One region of the Gimibacter soli genome, then DNA from elsewhere that is predicted to be linked to it. Evidence: riboswitches for the same ligand, from Rfam matches in the RefSeq annotation. Region 1 holds a riboswitch; the other holds the start of a gene.
The links. Region 1 has a riboswitch for cobalamin ahead of PH603_RS16095 (TonB-dependent receptor plug domain-containing protein). Riboswitches for the same ligand answer to the same signal wherever they lie in the genome.

Region 1 (9,422 bases):
CCCAGACCATGCCGTCGGCCACAATGCCGGCGAAAGGCGGGTGGGTCCATTCACCGAGCGTCGCGGGGTCCACCGGCACCACATCCATGTGCGCGAGGAACATGGCGGGCTGCAGGCTGGCGTCCTTGCCCGGCCATTCGACGAGGAGGCTATGGCCCGCGATGCGGGTGACCTTGAGCTGCGAGAAAACGTTCGGGAAAGCCTCGCCAAGCCAGGCATGGAAAGCATCGAAGGCTTCGGTGTCATAGGGCGCACCGGGGGCGCGGGAGATGGTTTCAAACGTCAGCGCCTTGGCGAGCTTGGCGACGGCTTCTTCCTCGTTCACCGGGAAGGCTTCGGGCGCAGCGACTGGCGCGGGCATGCCTGGCGCCATCAGCGTACGACCGACCATGACAGCGGCGAGAACCGCGATAAGTGCCACAACAGACAGAATCAGCCGACGTACCATTCCCGTATCTCCAAATTCCTGAACTGGCGTCACATTAGGAACAGTTAGCCATGCTAACAAGGCGCAAATGCCGCAGCTGCCATAACGTATCGGGTATATCCGGGTGCCTCGCCGGTTCGTGAACGCCCGTGCGTTTGCAAAAGGGGCGTGCTGCCGTATAGGCTGAAGCCGGATTTGAGAAGGATATGAGACATGGCCGACAGTTTTGATTACGACCTTTTCGTCATCGGTGCGGGCTCGGGCGGCGTGCGGGCTGCACGGATCGCTTCGGGCTTTGGCGCCCGCGTGGCGGTGGCCGAGGAATATCGCGTTGGCGGCACCTGCGTCATCCGCGGCTGCGTGCCGAAGAAGCTGATGGTCTATGCCTCGCACTTCGCGGAAGAGTTCGAAATGGCCAAGGGCTTCGGCTGGACGGTCGGTGAAACAAGCTTCGACTGGCCGGCTTTCATCAAGGCCAAGGACAAAGAGATCGACCGGCTGAACGGCGCCTATATCAACACGCTGAACAATGCGAAGGTGGAGATCATGATGGGCCGCGCGGTCATCACCGGCCCGCATGAAGTGACGCTGGGTGACAAGGTGGTCACCGCCAAGACGATCCTCATTGCCACCGGCGGCACCCCGACCAAGCCGGATATCCCGGGCGCCGAGCATGCCATCACCTCGAACGAGGCTTTCCACCTGCCGGACCTGCCGGACCATGTAGTGGTCGTGGGCGGCGGCTATATCGCGGTCGAGTTCGCCGGCATCTTCAATGGCATGGGCGCCAAGGTCACGCAGCTCTATCGCGGCGACCAGATCCTGCGCGGGTTCGACGGCGACATCCGCAGCCGCCTTGCCACTGAAATGACCGGCAAGGGGATCGACCTCCGCCTGAATACCAATGTCACCGCCATCGAGAAAACCGCCACCGGCGTGCGCCTGACGCTGACGGATGGCTCCACCCTTGATGCGGGCGCTGTGATGTTCGCAACCGGCCGCAAGCCGCACACGGATAATCTGGGCCTCAGGAAAGCGGGTGTAGCGCTTGACGATGCAGGCGGTGTGATTGTCGACAAATATGGTCGCACCACCAACCCCGCTATTTATGCGGTGGGGGATGTGACGAACCGGATTGCGCTGACGCCCGTTGCGATCAAGGAAGGTCATGCCTTCGCGCTGACGCTTTATGGGAATGCGCCGACGGCGCCCGAGCATGACGCGGTGCCGACCGCCGTCTTCTCGCAGCCGCCCATCGGCACCGTCGGCCTGTCGGAAGAAGACGCGGCAGCAAAGGGCCATGATGTTGCAGTCTATGTTTCCGACTTCCGCCCGATGAAACAGACGCTCGCCGGCGGCAGCGAACGCGCTTTCATGAAGCTTGTTGTGGACAAAAAAACCGACAAGGTGCTGGGCGCCCATATGATCGGCGCGGACGCGGCAGAAATCATTCAGGGCATCGGGATTGCGGTGAAGGCCGGCCTCACCAAGGCCGATTTCGACCGCACCGTGGCGGTGCATCCGTCGGCAGCGGAAGAATTTGTCCTGATGCGTACGCCGCGCAGCAATTAAGCCGGTTGCCGCAGCATGGGGGTGCGGCAATATCGCCCGCGACAAGCGCATATGGCGAATGGTATTAGTTTTTCTCCGTCGCCTTTTAACCATATTCAAGGTACGACGGAAGGGAGGGGCCCGGCTTTAGTATTTGTGCCGTAGTAAAAAACAAGGACGATCCATATGAGTGCAGAGACCCAGCATCTAGAATCCGCCGTGGTTCGCTTCGCAGGTGATAGTGGTGACGGCATGCAGTTGACGGGCGGCCGTTTCACCGCCACGACTGCCCTCTCGGGGAACGACCTTGCGACCTTCCCCGACTTCCCCGCCGAGATCAGGGCGCCCGTTGGCACCACTTTCGGCGTGTCTGCTTTCCAGATCAATTTCGGTGCCAAGGCGATCATGACGGTGGGCGACCGCCCCGATGTGCTGGTGGCCATGAACCCCGCAGCCCTGAAGACCAATCTTGGCGACTTGCGCTCGGGCGGCGTGCTGGTGGTGGATACCGGCACCTTCAATCCGCGCAACCTGCAAAAGGCCGGCTACGAGGCCGACCCGATCGAGGCGGGCTCCCTGAAAGATTACCAGCTGATCGAGATCGATATCTCGAAGCTCACCCTTGAAGCCGTGAAGGATTTCGGCCTTGGCAACAAGGAAGCCCTGCGCTGCAAGAATATGTGGACGCTCGGCCTGATGCTCTGGATGTTCAGCCGCAAGCGCGAGCCGGTGACAAACTGGCTGCAGAAGAAATTCTCGAAGGCGCCGACGCTCGCCGACGCCAACATTGCCGCGCTCAACGCCGGCCACGCTTTTGGAGAAACGGCCGAGCTTTCGGCCACCCTGAAGCGTTACCAGATCGATGCGGTCAAGTCCGAACCCGGCCTTTATCGCACCGTCACCGGCAGCCAGGCGATTTCGTGGGGCATTGTCGCGGGGGCGGAACTTGCCGGGCTGAATGTCATGTTCGGCTCCTACCCCATCACCCCGGCCTCGCCGGTGTTGCACACGCTTTCGGGGCTCAAGGAACTGGGGGTTGTCACCTTCCAGGCGGAAGACGAGATCGCGGCGGTGTGCGCGGCCCTCGGCGCCTCCTATGGCGGGGCGCTCGGCGTCACGTCATCGTCCGGCCCCGGCATCGCGCTCAAAGGGGAAGCCATCGGGCTTGCCATCTCGACCGAGCTGCCGCTTCTCATCATCAACAGCCAGCGGGGCGGGCCCTCGACAGGCCTGCCGACCAAAACCGAACAGTCCGACCTGTATCAGGCCGTCTATGGCCGCAACGGGGACGCACCCGTGCCGGTGATTGCCACTTCGTCGCCCGGTGACTGTTTCGATGCCGCCATCGAGGCCTGCCGGCTGGCGGTGAAATATATGACCCCCGTGATGCTGCTGACGGACGGCTTCATCGCAAACGCCGCCGAGCCTTGGAAAATTCCCGATCTTTCCACTTATGCGCCCTTCAAGGTGCAATTCGTGACCGAGCCGGGCGAGGCGGGCTTCAATCCCTTCAAGCGGGACGAGACGACCCTTGCCCGCAACTGGGCGATCCCCGGCACGCCGGGCTGCGAACACCGGATCGGCGGCATCGAGAAAAGCTTCGCGACGGGGCATATCTCCTATGATCCCGCCAACCATCAGAAGATGACCGACACCCGCGCCAACAAGATCGCCGGGATCGCCAATGACATTCCGGCGCAGACTGTGGATCAGGGCGAGGAAACGGGTGACCTGCTGATTGTCGGCTGGGGCTCCACCTATGGTCCGATTTCGGAAGCCGTGCGGTGTGCGCGGGCCGAGGGGTTGAAGGTTTCCCACGCCCATATCCGCTATCTCAATCCCTTCCCGGCGAACCTCGGAGACCTGATGAAGGGGTTCAAACAGATCATGGTGCCGGAAATGAACCATGGCCAGCTGAAGACGGTGCTGCGCGACACCTATCTCGTCGACGCAAAGCCCTTCACCAAGGTATCCGGCCAGCCGTTCAAGATTGCCGAAATCCTGGATGGCATTCGCGCCATGCTCGGCGCATAATCGAAGGAGCGAAGCCATGAACGACATGAGCGCCGCCAAGATGAATGAACCGCTGAAGCCTGCCGATTTCGCAACCGATCAGGAAGTGCGCTGGTGCCCCGGCTGCGGGGACTATGCGATCCTGAAATGCATGCAGCGCACCCTGCCGGACCTCGGCGTGACGCGCGAAAACACCGTGTTTGTCTCAGGGATCGGCTGCTCCAGCCGCTTCCCCTATTATATGAATACCTACGGCTTCCACACGATCCACGGTCGCGCGCCGGCGATTGCGACGGGGCTGAAGCTCGCCAATAACGACCTCGATGTCTGGGTCGTCACGGGGGACGGCGACGGGCTTTCGATCGGCGGCAACCATCTGATGCATGCCCTGCGCCGCAACGTTGACCTGAAGATACTGCTCTTTAACAACAAGATTTACGGCCTCACCAAGGGGCAATATAGCCCGACCTCGGATATCGGCACCCGGTCGCCCTCTACCCCCGATGGCTCGATCGACCCGTCGCTTGACCCGATCAGTTTCGCGCTCGGCGCCAACGCGCCCTTCGTGGCCCGCACGGTGGACACCGCACAGAAGCATATGCCCATCGTCTTCACCCGCGCCCACCAGTTCAAGGGCACGGCGTTCGTCGAAATCCTGCAGAACTGCATCGTTTATAACGATGATGTCTGGGCGAAGGTGACCGACAAGGCCTCGGCAGCCGACAATCAGCTGCATCTGGAGCACGGCAAGCCGATGCTCTTTGGCAAGGACAACGAGAAGGGCATCCGCTTCAACCCGGCGACCTTCAGCCTTGAGGTTGTCACGCTTGGAAACGGTGTCGACCTTGAGCATATCCAGGTGCATGACGAAACCAGCCTGCCACTCGCCCAGATGGTCGCCCGCCTTGGCCACAAGGACGGCGAGCCGGTCGCCATGGGTGTGCTTTACGCTGCCCCGCGCGGTGAAACCTACACCGAAGCCGTCCTCGGCCGCGTCGCGAGCGCCAAAGGCCGCCGGTCCTTGCAGGACATCATGAAAGCGGGCGAGACCTGGGTGGTGGAGTAGGACAACACGGCTTCATTGCATAAGCAATTGAGCCTATCTCTGGCCGCCTTCCGGTCAGCACGTTGGTGATTTGTGTATCGTCATTCGGATACCACCCTGCAGAAATTCTGTAGATGGGCCTCTGTTTACAAAGAAGAACGATTGATGCCAGAGATTGGGAAATCACACCCTGACAATAATGTTTCTAAAATAGACATGGATAGGGCTAGAGGACGCCTGTTGTCCATGATTTTGATGTTTACTATTTCTTTCATAGTTTTATGCGTGCGTACTATATCCTTATCCATTGGTGATGTATTCGACCCCGTAGAGAGGATTAGTTCGGGTAGTTCATCGGGTACGGAGAAGGTCTATATAGCATTTGTGATTTTTGTTTTTTGCACGTTAGCTCTTTTTATTCCTACAGAAGTTAGGAAACGATCTGCTGTTCCAAAAATTAAAAACGTAGATTTGGCGACACATTTTTCTGGAGAGCTAAGGGCGAGATTGAATGTTAACAAAAGAAACATTCTTATAATATTTATCACCGTTTTAGCTGCAAATTTTTCTACACAGAAGCAAGAGGGTCAACTTGTAATGCAGTTTGGCGCCTATGCTCTACCGGCAACGTTTTTTTATTTTGGTTTCTCTTTATCGTCATTCTGGCTTTCTGTAACTCATAATCATGTTACTGGACAGTTACAGGATATTTTTGGAGTTGATGGAACTAAGGCGTCTTTGGAAAAAACTTTTGGAAATAAAATTAGTGCAGCAATCGATTATTGGATTCCAAATTTAGTGGGTATTGTTTCTGTAATTATTTCTGGAGTATTGGTGATGGCGTCATAAATTAAAAAATTTCAATACATAATATTATTTTTATAATTCTAAAATATTTAGTCTTGGTGAGATTTGTTTCTCGCAGGATGGAAGAACCTATCACTTGCCCCCGCCCATATTCCCCCCTATACCAATGCGTGACGGTGCCCCTCGGGAGAGGGGATAAAAGGAAACGGGGTGGAAATCCCCGACTGTACCCGCAACTGTAAGCGGCGAGCGATGGTCCGAAATGCCACTGGTGCAAACCGGGAAGGCGGACCGAAGCCGAGACCCGCATAGTCAGGAAGCCTGCCGTCACGTCGTCGATCCCGGGACCGGGTCAGTCCAAGGGAGCGGGTATCCGTACCGGCGACACTTTGTGTGTTGCCGTGTGCGTCGGGCCCGCCGAGACGACCTTTGCTTCGTCATCAGCGCCAGTCTTTTCCGCCACGGCTTTGGGTCCATCCGGCTGCATTCGCCGGGAACAAGGCTATTTGACGATGACGAAACTGACCTCTTTCCTGCTTCTTTCCACCCTTCTCACCCCCGCCGCCATCGCGTCCGGCGAGGTGGAAACCATCGAAGTGACCGCCGCCCGCACGGGTGATCTCGCCCGCGCCGGTGTCAGCCTCAGTGTGATCGAAGGCACCGCGCTTGAAAACCGGCAGGTCTACCGCCTTGCCGATGTGCTGGCCGAAGTGCCGGGCATGGCAGCCGCCACCGCCGGTTCTGTCGGCGGGCAGACGCAGCTTCGTCTGCGCGGCGCCGAAGCCAACCAGCTTCTGGTGCTGGTGGACGGCGTGGAACTCAACGATCCCGCTGCTGGCGATGAAGTCCAGTTCGAACACCTGACCGGCCTTGATATCGAACGGATCGAAGTGGCGCGCGCGCCCCTCTCTGCCGTCTGGGGTTCGGATGCCGTTGCCGGGGTGATCAACATCATCACCAAACGCGCCGAGGAAGGCGTGCAAGGCCACGTGGGCGGCGAATATGGCGCGTTTGATACGAAACGCCTGTACGGCGCCGTGGGCACCGGCAGCGAAACCTTCACGAGCCGCCTTGCTGTCGGCTACGGCAAATCGGACGGCACCAATGTTTCCCGCACGGGTGACGAGGATGACGGTTACGAAAACCTCACCGTTTCGGGCGCTATCGGCGTGACCCCAAGCGAGGATTTCCGGCTGGACCTGACGATGCGCCACACCGACGCTGAAAGCGAGTTCGACGGCACCGATTTCGCGACCGGCCTGCCGGCGGATAGCGACAACCGCACGGAAAATCACTCCACCACGCTGGGTGCTGCCGCGCGCATGAGCCTTCTGGATGGCCGCTGGCAGCAGGGCCTGCGGGTCACTTTCCTTGATACATCCATCGACAATTATGTGGGTGAAGCGGCAGACGGCGCCACGAGCGCCCAGCGCCTCGGCCTTTATGCCGATGCCGCCTTCACGCTCAGCGAAGGCCACACGCTGACGCTCGCCGTTGATCATGAAAACACCGATTTCACGCAGGAAGGCATCGCCCAGCCGTGGGGTGATCCGAACCAGAAACGGTCGATGGATGTAACGGGCTTTGTGGCCGCCTATCAGGGTGATGTTCTGGAGGGCCTGACGCTCAATGCCAGCGTCCGCCATGATGACAACAGCGACTTCAAGAATTTCACCAGCTGGCGCTTCGCCCTGTCGCAGGACCTGATGGACGGTCGCGGCAAGGTTTATGCGAGTGCGGCCCGCGCCCAGAAGGCTCCGACCTTTGTGGAACGTTTCGGCTTCTATTCCGACCAGTTTGTCGGCAACCCGGACCTGACGCCAGAACGCAGTGTTTCGGTCGAGGTTGGCGGTTCCTATGATGTGCTGCCCGAGAAACTGACGCTTGGTGCCGCCGTCTATCGCACCCGCCTGAAGGACGAAATCAACGGCTTCGTGTTCGACCCCGCAAGCGGGCTTTATACCGCCGGCAATGTGGACGGCAAATCAAAGCGGGATGGCTTTGAGTTGACCGCCGACGCGCGCCCGGTGGATGGCTTCAGCCTGTCGGCGAGCTATGCCTTTGTGAATGCGAAAGAGCCCGATGGTGCGGATGGTTACAAGCGCGAACTGCGCCGCCCGAAGCATAGCGGCAGCATCGTCGCGACCTGGGAAGCAACCAGCGCCCTGACCCTGACGGCGAGTGCGGCCTACACGGGCGAAGCGCTTGATACCTTCTTCCCGCCGTGGCCGCTCGCCTCTGAAACTCTGACGCTGAAGTCCTATGTGCTGGCCCGGGTAACCGGCGCCTACCGCATCAACGACCATGTCAGCATCACGGCGCGGGTCGAGAATGCGTTCGACGAGCAGTACGAGAATATCGTTGGCTTCGCGACGCCGGGGGCTGCGGCTTACGCTGGCCTCCGCATCGCCCTTTAAGCGAAGGGAGAAGCGCGATGACCCGGTTCCTGATCCTGTTTGCAGTGGTGGCGCGGCTGTTGCCGCACCCGATGAACTTCACACCGATCGGTGCTTTCGGGCTTTTTGCCGGGGCACGGATGCCGCTCCTGCAGGCGCTGGCACTGCCGGTCATCGCGCTTCTTGTCGGCAATATCATCACGGGCTTCTATGACGCCCGTGTGCTGATGGCCGTTTACATCGGCTTTCTGGCCGGGCCCCTGATTGGGCGGGCGATGCTGCGCGCCCGGCGGGGCATGGTGCCGGTGGCCTCTGCCGTGCTCGTCAATGCCATCGCCTTCTATCTCATTTCCAACATCGGCAACTGGATCGCTTTCTATCCGCCGACTTTCACGGACCTGATGGCCTGCTATGTGGCCGGCTTGCCGATGCTGCTGGCGTCAATCGCCGGGGATGCGGTCTATGCGACCCTGCTGTTTGGCGGGGAGGCCATGGTGGCGCAGATGAAGGAAAACCGACGGGACGAAGGCGGCCACGCGGTTTGAGGAGAGCGCCATGCGGATCGCCTCGCTCCTTGCCAGCGCCACCGAAATCATCGCGGCCCTCGGGCTGAAGGATAATCTGGTTGGCGTGTCGCACTGCTGCGACTATCCGGCAGGCGTTGAAGACCTGCCGGTGCTGACCTCAAGCATTGTCGACAAGGTGGCCCCGCAGGCCGAGATCGACCGGATCGTGCGCGAGCATCTGGCGGGCAACGCCGCCCTTTATGCACTTGATACCGACCTTCTGGAAAAGCTGCAGCCGGACCTGATCGTCACGCAGGCGCTGTGCGATGTGTGTGCTGTGTCTGGCGAGGATGTGGAGGCAGCCCTTGGCGCCATCAGCTCACAGCCCCGCCTTGTGAATCTTGAACCCGTCACCCTTGCCGATGTGCTGAAAACCATCCACGGCGTGGCGGTCGCCGCCGGGGTGCGCGAGCGCGGCGAACAGCTTGTCCTCAGGCTGAATGCCCGGATCGACAAGGTTGTCTCCCGCGTTGTTCGCCATCCGCTCAGGCCGCGCGTGCTGCTGCTTGATTGGCTGGACCCGCCCTTCATGGGTGGCCACTGGATTGCCGACCTTGTCACGCTGGCGGGCGGACTGGATGTGTCCGGCCTTTCAGGCGCGCCGTCCCGCCGCACGG
Region 2 (9,422 bases), 600 kb from region 1:
CCGGAGCTTCCTGTAGGTGTCGAAATTGTTGCTCACCGGTACGCCTTTCTCGAAGACGAGCTTGCCGTAGCGGGCGGCACATAGGCCGTCCACGACACCACCTTCGACCTGCGCCCGCACGCCGAGCGGATTGACGGCAAGACCGCAGTCGATGGCGCTTGTCACCCTGTGGACGCGGAAGTCCTTGGCGTCATTTATCATTTCCACCTCGACCACATGCGCGCAGGTGCCCGAGAAGGTGTGGTAGATGGCAATACCCTGACCCCAGCCAGCCGGCAGCTTGCGACCATAGTTAGCCTCCTTCGCCACGCGTTTCAGCATTGCTACGAAGCGGCTGAAATCCAGAACGGGGTAGGGCCATGTCGGCAGTTTGAGCGCGGCTTTCTGGGAATAAAGATCGATCAGGAAATCGAGCGGATCGCGCCCGGCTGCATGGGCAAGCTCGTTGAGGAAGCTCTGCGTGACAAACCCCGCTGTATTATGCTGCGGCCCGCGCCATGCGCCGCGGCGCACATTGTTTTCGATGAAGCCCCATTCGCCGAGATAATTGTCGACAAGCCCCGAAGGCGGCTCCTTCGCAGCATTCGAGAGCCAGCCGCATGCCGCCGAGCGCAAATGCCAGCCGGTGATCTGGCCCTTCTTGTCGAGCGATGCCCGCATCCGGTACGCGCCCGAAGGGTTCACCAGATCCTGCTCGATCTCGTCCTCGCGCGACCATGTGACCTTCACCGGCGCCTTGATTTCCTTGGAGACAAGGCAGGCTTCCATCACGAAGTCATCGGCATATTTGCGGCCAAGCCCGGTGCCGCAGCGATAGATATTGCTTTTGATCTTGTGGACCGGCAGGCCGGTGGCCTCGGCCGCATAATTCATCGATTCCGTCAGTGACTGGTGACTGAGCCAGATTTCGGCACTGTCTTCCTTCACATCGGCAATGCAATTGTGCGGCTCCATGCAGGTGTGGGCCCAGTGCGGATGCCAGTAAGTTGCCTCCACGATCTGGTCTGCATCCTCGAACGCTGCCTGAAGGTCTCCGCCTGAGACACTGTCGACCGGAGTGCCGGTATCCAGATGCGCGAGCATCCGGGCTTTCATGCTGTCGGTGCTGTCGGCTTCGGAAATGCGGCCGTCCCACGTTATCTGGGCGGCATCAGCGGCTTTCCGGGCTTGCCAGTAGCTATCGGCAACGATGGCAATGCCGGGTGTCACCCTGCGCGTTTTGGTCACGTCTTCCGGGATGCGCTTCAGTTCCACCACGTGGCGCACGCCTGGGGCTTTCAGGAGCGCCTCACGGTCATAGGAGACGAGGGTGCCATTCAGGTGCGGGCAACGCCGGATCACGGCATGCAGCATGCCGGGGATTTCGGCGTCGATCCCGAAGATCGGCTCGCCCGTGGCAATGGCGCGGGCGTGAACATTGATCTGGTCCTTGCCGATGCGGGTGAAGGCCTTTTGTGCCTTCGGCTCCGCATTGACCGGGATGACCGAATATTCAAGATCGCGGGTGTCTGCGACCAGATCCTTGAACGGGAGGGTCCGCTTGCCTTTTGCATCCACGACTTCGCCGCCGCTGACCTTCAGCCCGCGTTCGGGGACCTGCCAGCGCGCGGCTGCCGCATGAATGAACAGGTTACGCGCAAAGGCGGCGGTGCGGCGAAGCTCGCCCCACATGGTCATGGTCGAAAGGCTGCCGCCGGCACCGTGGGGCAGCTTGCCTTCAACGGCGCGACCATCGCTGCTGCTGTGGCCGGTGAAGGCCATCATCTCGATCTTCGCGCTTGCCGGATCCAGCTCCAGCTCTTCCGCGATGATCTGTGCGGCTGTTGTGATGATGCCCTGGCCCATGTCGGGCACCGGCACGCAGATGAAAATCTCGCCGGCTTCGGTAAAGCGCAGGCAGGGCGTTACATTGCCGGCGTTGTTCGCAGCGTCGGCGGCCAGCACCATCGGATTGGCGGAAACGGAAATGACAAGGGCGGCAGTGCCCTTGAGGAAGCCGCGGCGGGAAATTGCATTCATGGCTTTTCTCCCCTCAGGCCGGTTGCAGCGACTTGGCGGCGCGCTTGATCGCCTTGCGGACACGGACATAGGTGCCGCAGCGGCAAAGGTTCGTGATGTTCTCGGCGATATCCTGATCGGTCGGTTCGGGATAATCCTTCAGGAACGCGGCAACGGCCATGATCTGGCCGGCCTGGCAATAACCGCACTGGGCCACATCTTCGGCGATCCAGGCCTCCTGCACGGCATGGAGCCGTGCGCCTTCGGCCAGTCCCTCGATGGTGGTGATATTGGCGCCTTCCAAAGTGCTCATCGGCACGCTGCAGCTGCGGGCGGCGGTGCCATCGATATGCACGGTGCAGGCACCGCATGCGCCGATCCCGCAGCCGAATTTGGTACCCTTTAGCCCGGCGCCTTCGCGCAGATGCCACAGAAGCGGCATCTCGCCGTCGCCGTCAAACTGGCGTGGCTGGCCATTGATTGTAAGAGAAACCCGCGTCATCCCCATTCCCCTCATGCATGTGTGTAAGCGGGAACAGTGTAACGCGATCGGGCGAAGCGGTCGCGGCGGCCTGTCGCAACGGCAAAACGCTTCGTCCCGTTTCTTTAACCAAGGTTCAGGCGAGTTTTACCGGTAAGTAGTCGATCGTGCCGGCATTCTTCTCGCGGATGGCTGCTGCAGCATCGTCATAGAGGAAGGGCAGGAAGGCATACCGCCTGCCTTTCGTCACCGGATTGACCTTGTGGAGGAGCGAGCAGGAGAAGACAACGGCGGCACCTTTCGGGATGCGGAACGAGCGCGAACCATATTCCGGGAAACGGAGCTCGCCGCCTTCGAAGTCGTCATTCAGATTGATCGATGTTGCGAAGCGCCTGTGTGCGGTGCCGGCCGTTGTATTGTCGCGGTGGGCACTGAAATGGCCGCCGTCTTCGGCCTTGTAGCAGGCAACAATAAACCGCTCCATCCGCGTGACCGTGAACTGGTGAACCTTGGCGATTTCAGGTACCACGGTGCGACGGATGCGCGTGCGGAGTTCTTTCTGCAACTCTTTATCTTCGATATGATAGTCAGAGCGGCGTTTGAAGTCGTCCTCTCGCACACCGACTGTACGGCCGTTGATTTCCCGCATCACCCCGGATTCGCGCCCGCCATGCATGTCATAAAGGCTGACAAGCCTGTCACACAGTTCGTGGCTGAAGACGTTTGGAAGCAGGATTACCGGCGCCTGCAGCTCCATTCCCGCAAACATATCGACAGGTGGCAAGGCCCTTAGCAGGTTTGTCAGTGTAACAAGATCACTGCCGTCTTTCTCGAACTGAATAATCGAAATAACCCGCAAGGTGGGGTCGAGAATGACCCAGCGGCGTGCAAATGACGCTCTGGGGTCAGATTCGTCGGCGGCGCAGGCGGCATATAGCTTGCTGATCTTGAAATCGAAATCCCAGAAGAAGCGATAGCCCGGCATGCGATTTGCGACGCGACCGTTCGTTTCATCGGTCGGGTCATTACTGACACCGAAAAAGGCTGCGTGGCGATCATTGAAAATGTCGCCCATCGCATAGACATGCTCAAGTGCAGCCTTACTACGAGAATCCGCGGCAGTAGCGAAGAAGCAAAGCACCATGTAGCGCCCGGCAACGCTGTCGAAATGGTACTTTTCCTGATCGTAGCTTCGTTGATGAAACCACGGGGCTGGGTCCCCGACTTGCAGATTTTTGAACACCGCCATTTGCGCCGAACTTTCACGACGTATCAGGGCACCAATTGCCCTTTCGACCCGCTATTCATAATCGAGCACCTCAGGCAAGGGAAGCTTCAAGCGATTTCCGAAGCGTCATGATTTCGCGCTGCAGGCGGATCAGGTCACCTACTGGCATGCCGGTCGCCGCGACAATGCAGCCGGGGATATCCTTTGCTCCGTCTTTTAGGGAGCGGCCCTGGCTGGTCAGCCTGATCCGCACAACGCGCTCGTCCGCCTTGTCGCGGTGGCGTTCGATATGGCCCATGCCTTCCAGTCGCTTCAGAAGCGGGGTGAGGGTGGAGCTTTCAAGCGATAGCTTGGTGCCGAGGCTCCCCACTGTCTGGTCGTCTTCATTCCAGAGCGCTATCATGGTCAGGAACTGCGGGTAGGTGAGGCCGAGCCGGTCAAGAAGTGGCTTGTAGACGCGGTTGAAGGCGTGCCCCGCTGAATAGACGGCGAAACAGACCATGTCATTGAGCGCAATATCGTCCGGGATATCGGTCTCGGTGCCTTGCATCGCATCTCTCCTTGAAAATACTGATCTCAATATAAATCGCACGCGATATATTTTCAAGCGATTGACAATGGAGCTGGTGAGGCATATATATCGCACACGATCAAATCGTTCGATAATTTAAAGGGCAGTGACCCCAAACCCGAAAGGAAGCAACCATGTCTGTAAAAGTGCTTTATGAAACTACGGCCCGTGCAACGGGCGGCCGCGACGGCCAGTCGGGTACGCTTGACGGATCGTTCAGTGTGAAGCTCTCCACGCCGAAGGAGCTTGGCGGTGCGGGCGGCGAAGGCGCCAACCCCGAGCAGCTTTTCGCTTCGGGCTATGCGGCCTGCTTTATTGGCGCGATGAAAGCTGTGGCGGGCCCGGCCAAGATCAAGGTACCGGCTGAGGCAACTGTGACGGCAACCGTCGGCATCGGCCCACGCTCGGAAGGCGGTTTCGGCCTCACCGTGGCGCTTGAAGTAGCGCTGCCGGGGCTCGAGCGCGCGGTGGCCGAAGATCTGGTCGCCAAGGCGCACCAGGTTTGCCCCTATTCGAACGCCACGCGCGGCAACATCGACGTCCAGCTGACCGTCGCATAAACCGGCGCTGCCATCAGCAACCGAGAAAATGGCAAGGCTTTCACGGGCCTTGCCATTTTGCCTGTTCGTGCCGTAAAACCTTTGGCGGTGGTGCCCCGCGTGCGGGGTTAAAAGGGAAGCCGGTGTGGGGGATGCCCCCAAATCCGGCACTGTGCCCGCAACTGTGAGCCGCGCCGGCGGCAAAGTCAGGAACCTGCCACCGCGTCGTCATGGGTCTTCGGCCGGGATCAGCTGAAGGACGTGGCCAGCAGCCGCGACGACATCCGGATAACGACGGATCGGTTTCATGCGGCGCTTCGTGCCCTTATTGTCTCTTTTGTTCAGCACCGCTGCGGCCGCAGAGGGGGTGCTATCCCTTGATTATTGTGCGGACCAGTATGTGCTGGCACTGACGCCCCGGCACCAGATCACTGCGCTTTCGCCAGCGGCCACCACCGCCTACAGTTATTATGCCGACGCCGCAGCCGGGCTGCCGACCGTGCGTCCGGTTAGCGAGGATGTGCTGACGACCGACGCCAGCATCGTTGTTCGCGCCTGGGGCGGCGGGTTCGAGGCCACCCGGTATCTTGGCAAGTTTGGCATGCGCGGCGTGGATATTCCCTATGCAGACAGCCTTGATGCCGCAGGCGATGCCCTGATTGCTGTAGGCGAAGCGCTCGGCCAGCCGGACAAGGCCGCGGCGCTGAAAGTCGCCTTCGATGCCGCGCGCAATGAGCTGAAGACGCGCGCCGAAGGCAGGCCAACCCTCCGCGCGCTGTATGTAACGCCCGGCGGCGTGACGACCGGTGCCGGCACCTTTGTCGATGAACTGATGCGGGCGGGAGGTGTGATCAACATGGCGGCGGAAGGCGGCCGTGCCGGCTGGTTTCCGATCGACCTTGAAGCGCTGGTGACCGACCCGCCGGACCTGATCGTCGGCGGCTTCTTCGATCTCGACCGCAATTATATCGATCACTGGTCCATCGCCCGGCACAGCCTGTTTCGCGACCTTCTGGCCTCGCGGCCTGTGGTCATGATCCCGTCGCGCTATCTTTCCTGCGGGGCATGGTTCGCGGTTGAGGCCGCTGAGCGGATCGCCGAGACAGCCTATCCGCTGCAACGCGCGGAAGGAGCCGCCCGATGATCGGCGCGCGGGTCAATCTGATGCTTCTGGTACTTCTGCTTTTCGCCTGCCTTCTGGCGCTTGCGGTTGGCAGCACCAGCCTTGGACCCGGTGACGTGGTGAAGGGCCTTGTCGGCAATCCTGAAAGCGACAAGGCCGCCCTAATCGTGCGGGAAATCCGGCTGCCGCGCCTTGTGGCGGGGCTGATGGTCGGGGCGTCGCTCGGCCTTGCTGGCGCGGCCCTGCAGGGGCTGCTCAAAAATCCGCTCGCGGACCCCGGCGTGATCGGCGTCAGTGCCAGCGCCAGCCTCGGGGCAGTTATCGCGCTTTACTATGGGCTCAGTGCCGTCAGCGCCTATGCGGTACCGGGGTTTGCCCTCCTTGGGGCGCTCATATCAACGTCGCTTCTCTATGTGTTTGCCCGGCGGGATCCGAGCGCGCTGACGCTGATCCTTGTCGGGATCGCGCTCTCGCACCTTGCTGGCGCGCTGACCTCGCTTGCCATGAACCTGTCGCCCAATCCCTTCTCGCTCGGCAATATCGTGCTGTGGCTCCTAGGTTCGCTCGCCAACCGGTCGGAAGCCGATATCCTGCTGGCGCTGCCGTTCATGCTGCCGGGCTGGATACTGTTGATGATGGCAGGCCCCTCGCTCGCGCACCTCACCTTGGACGATGACGTGGCGGAAAGCGCCGGGGTCAACCTCCGCCGCGTGCGGTTTCTGGTGGTCGCCGGCAGTGCGTTGGCGGTCGGGGCGTCGGTTGCCATCGCTGGCACGATTGGTTTCGTGGGGCTGATGGTGCCGCATATGATCCGGCCCTTCGTGGGGCACGATCCGGCCCGGCTGCTGCTGCCGTCGGCCCTTGGTGGCGCACTGCTGGTAACGCTTGCCGATGGGCTCCTCCGGGTGATCCCCACCGAACAGGAATTGAAGCTTGGTGTTCTGACCGCCCTTCTGGGTGTGCCTTTCTTCCTTGCCCTTATCCTCAAGACACGGCGGCAGATGCGATGAGCAGTATCCTCGAAGCGAAGGGACTGACCGTCAGCCTTGGTGGTCGCTGGGTGGTGGACGGCGTGGATATGGCCGTCTCGGCGGGGGAAGTCGTCGGCCTCATTGGCCCCAACGGGGCGGGCAAAACGAGCCTTTTGCGTGCGCTGCTGCGTTTCCTGCCGCTGACGACCGGCACGCTCACCCTGATGGGCGAAGATTTCTCCCTGCTGCCCGCACACCGGCTGGCCGGTCGGATCGCCTATCTGCCGCAAAGCCCGACCGTTCACTGGCCACTTACGGTTGAAGCGCTCGTCGCGCTCGGGCGTGGCACGCGTCCCTTGTTTACGCAGCAAAGCGAGGCCGACCGGGATGCTGTCGAGCGGGCAATGGAGCTGGCCGATATCGCAGCCTTGCGGGACCGGCCCGCGACTGATCTTTCAGGCGGCGAGCGCGCCCGCGTGCTGCTTGCCCGGGCACTCGCCGCAGATGCGCCGCTGTTGCTCGCCGACGAGCCGGTGGCAGCGCTTGACCCCGCCCACCAGTTGAGCGTGATGAATGTGCTGAAAGAGGTGGCAACTGGCGGCAAGGCGGTTGTTGTCGTGATGCACGACCTGTCGCTCGCCGCACGTTACTGCGATCGCCTGGTCGTGCTGGATGGCGGCCGCAAGGTGGCAGAAGGCACGCCTGGCGACGTGCTGACCGATGCGCTGCTTGCCAAGGTCTATGGCGTCAGGGTAAGCCGGGGTGAGGCTGGGGCACTGACCCCTGTATCCCTGTCCCGCTGACTGTCCTGGAAGATATGCGATGACCGATTTTGTGATCCCTGCACCAGTAACTACGAGTGTGCCTGTTGACGGCACGGATGCCCGTTTCCCCGTGCACCGCATCTATTGCGTTGGCCGCAATTATGCCGACCATGTGCGCGAAATGGGCGGAGATCCCAAATCGGTACCGCCGACCTTTTTCTCGAAGCCGGCGGACGCGCTTGTCACCGATGGTGCTGACGCGGCCTACCCGCCGATGACAGCAGACCTGCATTTTGAAATCGAGCTTGTCGTCGCGCTGAAGTCCGGCGGCGCCAATATTGCCGAGGCCGATGCGCTGTCGCATGTCTTCGGTTATGCGGTAGGAAACGACCTGACCCGGCGGGACCTGCAGGGACTGGCCAAGAAGGGCGGCTCTCCATGGGATATGGCCAAAGGGTTTGACCAGTCGGCGCCCATTGGCTCGCTGGTACCGGCGGCCAAGGCCGGGCATCCCGCTACCGGGCGGATATGGCTTTCGGTCGATGGCGCAGTCCGACAGGACGCGGACCTTGGCGACATGATCTGGTCGGTTCCTGCAATCATTGCCGAGCTGTCGCGTTTTGTGACACTCGCGCCCGGTGACCTGATCTTCACCGGTACGCCAGCGGGGGTAGGGGCGGTCACGAAGGGTGCACTCATCGAAGGGGGCATCGATGGCGTCGGCACCCTGCGTCACCGCATCGCCTGATTATTCGAAATAGACCATCACTTGGTGGCCGATCATCACAAGCCGACCGTCTTCCGTGAAGATGCGGCCGGTTTGCTGGCAATAGCCGCCGTCAGCAGCATCCAGGGAAAAGTCCAGATAGAACCATTCGCCTGTCACCTCGCGCGGATCGACGAGGAAATCGAGCGACCAGGTAAGCGAACTTGCCGTTTTGCGTTCGCGGTAATGCGATAGCATTGCGGGCGGGGGCATGTCGGCGATGGCGATCAGCCGTTCGGTCGCAAGGGCTTCATCCACCGGATTGCGGAAGCGCACCCACATGCCGATGCGGGTGGAATTGCTGCCGCTTGAAGGGATGCCGCCGCCGGTCCAGCGAATCTCGAAATTCTCGAGGAAATCGGGGAACAGTCCTTTCACAAACGGGGCTGCGGGTACGCTATCGCGTTCTTCGGGCGTGAAGGCCGCAAGGGGTGACGAGCCTTTGGTCGGGCGCGCGTCGCCAAAGGCGGCCTGTGCGACAGCCGCCACACCGCCGCCTGAGACGAGCCGGGCTTCGGCCTGAATGACCGATTTGCCGGCGCGCAGCAGGTTTGCCTCGATATCGGCCTTTTCACCGAGGAGGACAGGGGCGACGAAGGAAACGAGAAGCGAGCGCAGCGGGCGTTCATCTGCCCCGAGCTTTTGCCGCATGGCATTGACGGCAAGGGCAGCCGTCAGCCCGCCGAAGGCCGAACGGCCCTGTCCCCAGCCGGGGGGCACCGTCAGGCTGAAGCCTTCGCCCGCGGGGGCAAGGCCGTTGATCACATCACTCATCGGAATAAGGTCACTCATGGTACTTCGCCGTTTCTCGCTATCGGTCCATAATTGGTTAGGTGCACGAACTATAAGGCGGTGCGCGGCATTCGTCCATCATACAAGAGGATGGTGGTCGCGGCCCTTTGGTTGTTTTTCTCGCCTATTGCTATATTATCAACCGCTTGAGGCGTCTGGCGGTTGAATGCCGCCCTGTAGAAACAGTAT

Region 2: it holds a riboswitch for cobalamin, as region 1 does, so the genes downstream of both, PH603_RS13350 (ABC transporter substrate-binding protein) here and PH603_RS16095 (TonB-dependent receptor plug domain-containing protein) in region 1, are expected to answer to the same signal.

The regions. Positions count from the first base shown of each region.
Region 1 is NZ_CP116805.1:3,487,377-3,496,798, reverse strand. Features, by position in the region: gene PH603_RS16120 (M20/M25/M40 family metallo-hydrolase) at 1-448, opposite strand, end outside; gene gor (glutathione-disulfide reductase) at 641-1,999, shown strand; gene PH603_RS16110 (2-oxoacid:acceptor oxidoreductase subunit alpha) at 2,165-4,012, shown strand; gene PH603_RS16105 (2-oxoacid:ferredoxin oxidoreductase subunit beta) at 4,029-5,057, shown strand; gene PH603_RS16100 (hypothetical protein) at 5,202-5,885, shown strand; cobalamin riboswitch at 6,001-6,186, shown strand; gene PH603_RS16095 (TonB-dependent receptor plug domain-containing protein) at 6,356-8,260, shown strand; gene PH603_RS16090 (DUF6580 family putative transport protein) at 8,278-8,784, shown strand; gene PH603_RS16085 (ABC transporter substrate-binding protein) at 8,795-9,422, shown strand, end outside.
Region 2 is NZ_CP116805.1:2,891,640-2,901,061, reverse strand. Features, by position in the region: gene PH603_RS13375 (xanthine dehydrogenase family protein molybdopterin-binding subunit) at 1-2,019, opposite strand, end outside; gene PH603_RS13370 ((2Fe-2S)-binding protein) at 2,033-2,500, opposite strand; gene PH603_RS13365 (2OG-Fe(II) oxygenase family protein) at 2,616-3,728, opposite strand; gene PH603_RS13360 (MarR family winged helix-turn-helix transcriptional regulator) at 3,799-4,257, opposite strand; gene PH603_RS13355 (organic hydroperoxide resistance protein) at 4,413-4,838, shown strand; cobalamin riboswitch at 4,910-5,053, shown strand; gene PH603_RS13350 (ABC transporter substrate-binding protein) at 5,185-5,961, shown strand; gene PH603_RS13345 (FecCD family ABC transporter permease) at 5,958-6,950, shown strand; gene PH603_RS13340 (ABC transporter ATP-binding protein) at 6,947-7,714, shown strand; gene PH603_RS13335 (fumarylacetoacetate hydrolase family protein) at 7,734-8,423, shown strand; gene PH603_RS13330 (thioesterase family protein) at 8,424-9,233, opposite strand.